2 regions of the Paenibacillus sp. FSL L8-0641 genome follow, and region 1 is predicted to be linked to the other one. Evidence: predicted binding sites of a transcription regulator. Region 1 holds the regulator's gene; the other holds the start of a gene.

Region 1 (3,532 bases):
TTTCAAACCCGTGCTTCCTCTCTAAGGGGATGTGACACCTGAATTAGCGCGACAGCAGCCCTTCAAAGGCGGCTTGTGCCTCATGTTTGATACGTTCCTCGTCCATAGTCAGGCATTCGCCGTTTTTCACAACCTGACGACCGTCTACCCACACATGAGCCACGTCCTTGGCGCTTGCAGAGTATACCGCATGGGAAATAAGATCTGTACGCGGCAAGAAATGTGCCTGATTCAGATCCAACGCGATAAAGTCAGCCTTGTTGCCTGCTGCCAACGCTCCTACTTCTTTTAAACCAATCGACTTTGCACCGTATTCCGTTGCCAGACGCAGCGCTTCACTTGCAGGAACTGCCGTAGGGTCACCGGATACACCCTTGTGAATAAGTGCTGCCAGACGCATTTCCTCGAACATATCCAGGTTATTATTGCTGGCAGGACCATCCGTTCCGAGAGAAACCGTAACCCCTGCACGCAGCAATTCAGGCACTCTTGCCACACCACTTGCCAGCTTCAAGTTGCTGCCAGGATTGTGGGAAACCGCTACACCACGTTCTGCCAGTAAAGCTATTTCTTCGTCGTTCAAATGAACGCCATGGGCAACAAGCGAAGGACGGGAGAAAAAGCCAAGCTTATCCAAGTGTGCAACCGGACGCAAACCGTAGTCGCGTACGTTTTGCTCCACTTCGGCGATCGTCTCAGACATGTGCGTATGCAGTGGCAAGTCCAGATCATGCGCAGCTTGTACGAATTTTTCAATAAACGCAGGTGGACATGTATATGGCGCGTGCGGAGACATCATCGTAGTAATACGCCCGTCTGCTTTACCGTGCCAGTTACGTGCAAAAGTCACGGCCTCTGCCAGCTTGATTCGCTGTTCTTCCTCCGAACATAGTCCAATTGCTCCACGCATCAGACTTGCACGAATACCTGACTCTTCAGCCACACGAGCCACTTCATCCATATGATCGTACATATCGAGGAAGGTTGTTGTTCCACCTTTCAGCATTTCCAGCACAGACAAGGACGTACCCCAGTACACGTCTGTAGATGTAAACTTGGCTTCCATAGGCCACATTTTTTCCTGAAGCCATACTTGAAGTGCCAAATCATCTCCATGCCCACGCAGTAGAGACATCGCCGCATGACCATGAGTATTGATCAGACCAGGTAAAAACAATAGCCCTTTACCATCGATCGCTTCCGTCTCTTCCTCACCCGCAGGCAAGGTTTCGCCAATATAAGTAATACGACTATCCTCCACAATCATAAAACCATGGACTACCCCTGCTTCTGGTCCATTTACTGCAAAAGATCCGTTTTTAATCATCCATTTATTCACTGTCATATTGTGCTTCTTCCTTTCCGTCCTCCAAATAATAAGCGAGGCTAAGCAAATCAGTTGTAAAGTCTGTGGCATGAATCCGAATGTTGGCTGGTGCCTTGAGAGTAGTCGGTGCAAAGTTCAGGATCGCTCCAATTCCGCTATCAATAAGCCTATCAGCCACGTGCTGTGCTTCAAAATCAGGTACGGTAATAATCCCGATTCGAATGTTTTTTTCTTTCACAGTCGCTTCCAGTTCATCCATCGGTTGCACGACCAATGTATTGATCTTGGTTCCTACCTTATCCGGAAACGCATCAAATACCGCCACAATCTTCATATTGTCTTTTAAATAAGCGTTATAATTCGAAAGGGCTTGCCCCAGATTACCCGCTCCGACCAAGACTACATTAATTTGTTGGTCGATTTTCAGGATATGGCGTATTTTCTCAATGAGATAAGAAACATCATAACCAATACCCTTCCGACCAAAATCTCCAAAATAAGCAAGATCTTTACGGATTTGGGCCGGGTTTAAATCTAGCCTCTGTCCCAACTCTTGAGAAGAGACCGTAGCCACCTCCCGTTTGTGCAGTGCATTCAGATAACGTAAATATACGGGTAACCTCCGTACGACAGCCTCTGAAATTTTATCTGATTTCATACTTGCTCCCCCTAATTGTAACGAACATACTTATGTCCGTCCGTTATGCCTCTGTCTCCGGGGCGGATTGGAGCCATTCGGCGATGCGGGGCACCATTTGCTCCGATGGCATATGCTCCATTTTTGGTCCCGGTAACGAGTACAAAAAGTGCTTTCCGTAATAGGATTCAATCACACGCGTATCATAAACGATAACTACCCCGTGGTCGTTCGCTGTACGTACCAACCGACCAAATCCCTGTTTGAAGCGAATGACCGCTTGCGGTACAGACAGCTTCATAAATGGATTCTTCTTCTGCTGCTGGAGCAGTTCGCTTTTTGCCTCCAGCAGCGGGTGATTCGGCGGTTGAAACGGCAAGCGAACAATGGCTAGACAAGTCAGAGCCTTCCCCGGAATATCGACGCCTTCCCAGAAGCTGCTGGTTCCCAGCAATACAGAAGCTTTCGCTTCCTGAAACCGGCGGGTTAGCTTGCTGCGACTTCCACTGTCCACGCCTTGTCCCAGCACAGTAATTTCGCTGGATGCTAAGGCCTCTTTGAGCGGCTCATACACTTGCCGGAGCATCCGATAGGACGTAAACAGAACGAGCATTCTCCCCCGCGTCGCCTGAGCAGTCGCTCCTAGAGAGCTAACGAGCATATCTACAAAATGTGCATCTCCTACACTGCCCTTCACACTTGGGAAATCCCGTGGAATAACCAGCAACACCTGATCCCTGTAATTAAAGGGTGACGGGAGCTGCGAAGTCATCAGCCGCTCTTGATCTGCGGCCTCCTGTAAGCCGAGCTGATCGATCATGTACTGAAACGACTTATCTACCGACAAGGTAGCAGAAGTCAGAATAATGCTTCTTTTTTTGTCAAAAAACATTTCTTTCAACTGGCGGCTCACATCGACGGGTACCGCATAAAATTGCAATGATTTACTACGGAATTGCCCGCTCGCCTCGAGCCAGTATACGGTTGTTTCATCATCGAGTCGGATAAAAAAGCGCAAATTTTCTCGAATCCCCGCCAAATCCTTGAGCAGACCCGTGATATCTGTAATAAGGCTATCCGCCGCATAATCGTCATGTTCTTCCTTGACGTCCAGCATCAGCTTGTCGCCCTTGCGCAAAATTTCGCTCATCGTTACATATAGCTGATTTTCCAAAGCTCCCGCCTGATCCCACTTTGCAGGCTTGGCCGAAGGTTTGAGACGGGAAGAAAACTGTCCTGTTTCACCCGGTGTCGCATCACTTCGCTCCGGCAACATGCCAAACAGTTTGTCGCTTAGCAGGTCCCAAGTTTCCTTCACCTCTAACACGAGCGGATACAGCTGATCAATGGTTGAGGCCCAATCTGCCGACTTCTCGTGCCCCGATTTCGCCAACTGTTGACGAAGTGAAGGCAGTTGTCCATTCTTGCTGTCTTTGAACAGTCGCGTCAGTGTATGCACGAGTGTGAAATATTTCATATGCATACCTAGGTGTTTACCAGCTACTTCCTCCAGGTGATGGGCTTCATCTATCACCAGATGTTCATAGCTCGGCAACAACTGATGACTG
Region 2 (3,532 bases), 160 kb from region 1:
TTTTTGTCCGTAATTACTGCGAACGATGTAACTTCGGAACCTGTACCCGATGTTGTAGGGATAGCTACAAATTGTGCTTTTTGGCCCAGACGTGGGTACTTGTAAATCCGTTTACGGATATCCATGAATTTTTGTTTTAAGTTATTGAAATCAGTATCTGGATATTCATAGAACATCCACATGCCTTTAGCGGCATCCATTGGCGAACCGCCGCCCAGTGCGATGATGCAATCCGGTTGGAAACGTCTCATCATTTCAGTACCACGTTCTACCGTAACTGTCGATGGATCTGGCTCTACTTCAGAGAACACTTCGATAGCTACTGGTGTTTGGCGCTGATGCAGATAATGAATAACACGATCTACATATCCCAGTTGTACCATCATAGGGTCTGTGATAATAGCTACACGTGTGATATCAGGCATTTTAGCAAGATACTGTGTCGAATTTTTTTCAAAATAGATTTTGGAAGGTACTTTGAACCATTGCATATTCACCGTCCGTTTCGCCACCCTTTTCACATTAATCAGATTGACTGCCGATACGTTCGACGAAGTCGAGTTACGACCGTACGAACCGCAACCAAGTGTCAACGAAGGAAGATTGGTGTTGTAAATGTCGCCAATCGCACCATGTGTGGAAGGTGCATTTACAATGATACGTCCTGTTTGCAAACGGTTTGCAAACCGAGCGATAACATCCTCATCGTTCGAATGAATAGCGGACGAGTGACCCATGCCCCCGAATTCCACGACTTCAGCAGCGCGTTGAATACCTTGTTCCGCATTTTTTACTTTATAGCAAGCCAATACAGGACTCAATTTTTCCGCAGACAATGGGAATTTTGTTCCTACCCCTTCAATCTCAGCGACCAAAATTTTAGTTCCTGCTGGTATTGTAATACCACTCATTTCAGCAATTTTCACAGCAGACTGCCCGACAATAGCTGGGTTCACTGCACATTTCTCGACATTCATAGCTCCTTGAGTGAGCTTAGCTGCTTCTTCTTTATTTACAAAATAGCAACCGTTAGCGATCATCAATTTTTTCACTTGTTCGAAGATTGGCTCTTCGATAATAACCGCTTGCTCCGAAGCACAAATCATACCGTTATCAAAAGATTTCGAGAGGATAAGATCGTTCACGGCCTGTTTGATATCTGCTGTTTTTTCAATAAAGCAAGGCACGTTACCAGGACCTACACCAAGTGCTGGTTTACCGCAGCTATAAGCTGCCTTAACCATGCCTGATCCACCAGTTGCCAAAATTAGCGCCACATCAGGGTGGTTCATCAATACATTGGTCTTATCCATCGAAGGTGCTTCAATCCATTGAATACAATCGGCCGGAGCACCATGTTTAACAGCTGCTTCGAGCAAGACGCGGGCTGCTTCCGCACTACACGATTGAGCAGATGGATGGAAACCGAAAATGATTGGGTTACGTGTTTTAATGGCAATCAGCGCTTTGAACATCGTAGTCGAAGTCGGGTTTGTCACTGGAGTGATCCCCATGATAATACCGACTGGCTCTGCTATCTTTTGAAAACTGTCAAAATCATTGTCTTCAATGACACCGACGGTTTTTTCATTTTTGATACTATGATAGATATATTCTGTTGCAAACATGTTTTTGGTGATTTTGTCCTCGTACACACCGCGTCCTGTTTCTTCAACAGCCAACTTCGCCAGGTACATGTGTTTATCCATCCCTGCGAGTGCCATAGCTTGTACGATTTCGTCAATCTGTTCCTGATTCATACTCATGAAAGCTTGCTGTGCCCGGTTCCCCCGGTCAATCAGCGTTTGAATATACTGCTCTGCGCTTTGCTCTTTTTGAATAACCTCGTTTTTAACAGCCATTTCCCTCATCCTCCTGTTATCTCGTGTACTATCTCTTGTTCACGCACTGATCGTAACACAGCTTTTCAAGATATATTGTGATTTTTTTCACAATCTATTTAAAATTTTATTTTATGAAGTGAATTAAATCACAAAGTTTGGAATTCTGCCACTTTTACCCCCTCTTCTTGCCCCAAAAACTCATTGCACAAGTATATAATGAATTTGAATTGATCAAGTTGCAGATAAAAAACATAGGATACAAAGGGGAAATGGACGATGAGAAACCCTACAAATGTAATGGAAGCCCGCGGCAACACCTGTTGCTTCTCGGAGGCCAGCTTCAACCGATTGCAAGTAATGATGAAAGATCGAGTTATGCCAGAAAGCTCGCATCTGTTCTGGGAAGGAGATACAGCGGATAAGCTGTTTTATATTAAGCGCGGACGCGTGAAAGTAACCAAAACAACGGATGAGGGCAAGGAACTTATTCTATATATGTATCAAAGCGGCGATCTTGTTGGTCAAGCCGATCCATTTTTCGGTACTAAGCATTCCTTTTCTGCTGAGGTTCTGGAAGACAGTGATATTGGCGTAATCGATCATACAGATTTGGAACTGCTTATTTGCCAGCATTGTGATTTTGCGATTGACTTTATGAAATGGATGGGTTCACATCACCGCATTACTCAGACTAAGTTCCGCGATTTGATGATGTACGGCAAGCCAGGCGCTTTATGTTCAACGCTCATTCGTCTATGCAATACCTATGGTGAGCCTCACGGCGAACATATCCTGATTCATAAAAAAATTACTCATACTGACTTATCAAATATGATCGGTGCGACCCGGGAAAGCGTAAACCGGATGCTTAGTGATCTACGCAAGAAAAATGCAGTTGAATATGATAATGGTATGATTGTTGTCAAAGATTTGGAAATGCTGCAAGGTGTATGTCATTGTGAACTATGCCCTCGTGAGATTTGCCGGATATAATAAATCGTTTTTTTATGTAAAAGGGAGTGTTATAAGCCACTATAGCTTATAACACTCCCTAATTTATTTCCACTCCCCTACTTATACAGGAGCAGTAGCGAAGCATTTTAATGACAGTCCTTCTTCTGGCAACACTCTTTAAAACTGTAAGCATAGATAACTTAAATTCCCCATCTCATAGCTTCTATGGATAACCTTGGCTTTGTTTGCAGGATTGCCACTCCCCATTGCAATAAACAACGGTACAAAGTGTTCTGCTCTGGGTACGGCCTGGCGAGCATACGGTGCTTCGCTTTCATAGTGATCCAAAGCCTCTATATCTCTACTTTGTACTTTTTCAATAATCCAATCATCAAAATCTATAGCCCAAGGTTCTGTTTTCGTTTCCCCCCATTTGACGATACGCAGATTATGAACAGTCACGCCACTACCAATGACCAGAATATCCTGTTCTCCCAGTCCTCGCAGCACTTCACCAATAGCATATTGTGCTTTGGGCGAGAGATATGGATTTACAGAGATCTGAACTACCGGAATGTCTGCCTCAGGATACATACGATGCAACAATGTCCAAGATCCATGATCCAATCCCCTCACCCGATCAGTTTCTACGTCAATGCCCTTTTGTTCATATAATTTTTTCAGCTTATTGGCCAGTTCCACAGAACCATGTGCTGGATATTTCACTGTGTACA

What was found. The regulator Rex, encoded in region 1, represses fermentation and respiration genes when NADH is low (regulators of the CRP and FNR family bind a similar motif). The targets are predictions, from matches to a motif close to TTGTGAAATATTTCACAA.
Region 2: adhE (bifunctional acetaldehyde-CoA/alcohol dehydrogenase) is a predicted target of Rex. The motif match lies at 1,938-1,955, and genes of this name have one in related genera.

The regions. Positions count from the first base shown of each region.
Region 1 is NZ_JBBOUW010000001.1:3,083,216-3,086,747, forward strand. It holds gene MKY16_RS13695 (cell wall elongation regulator TseB-like domain-containing protein) at 1-6, opposite strand, end outside; gene MKY16_RS13700 (amidohydrolase) at 44-1,345, opposite strand; gene MKY16_RS13705 (redox-sensing transcriptional repressor Rex) at 1,332-1,985, opposite strand; gene dinG (ATP-dependent DNA helicase DinG) at 2,029-3,532, opposite strand, start outside.
Region 2 is NZ_JBBOUW010000001.1:3,240,850-3,244,381, forward strand. It holds gene adhE (bifunctional acetaldehyde-CoA/alcohol dehydrogenase) at 1-1,862, opposite strand, end outside; gene MKY16_RS14520 (Crp/Fnr family transcriptional regulator) at 2,121-2,837, shown strand; gene MKY16_RS14525 (DODA-type extradiol aromatic ring-opening family dioxygenase) at 2,976-3,532, opposite strand, start outside.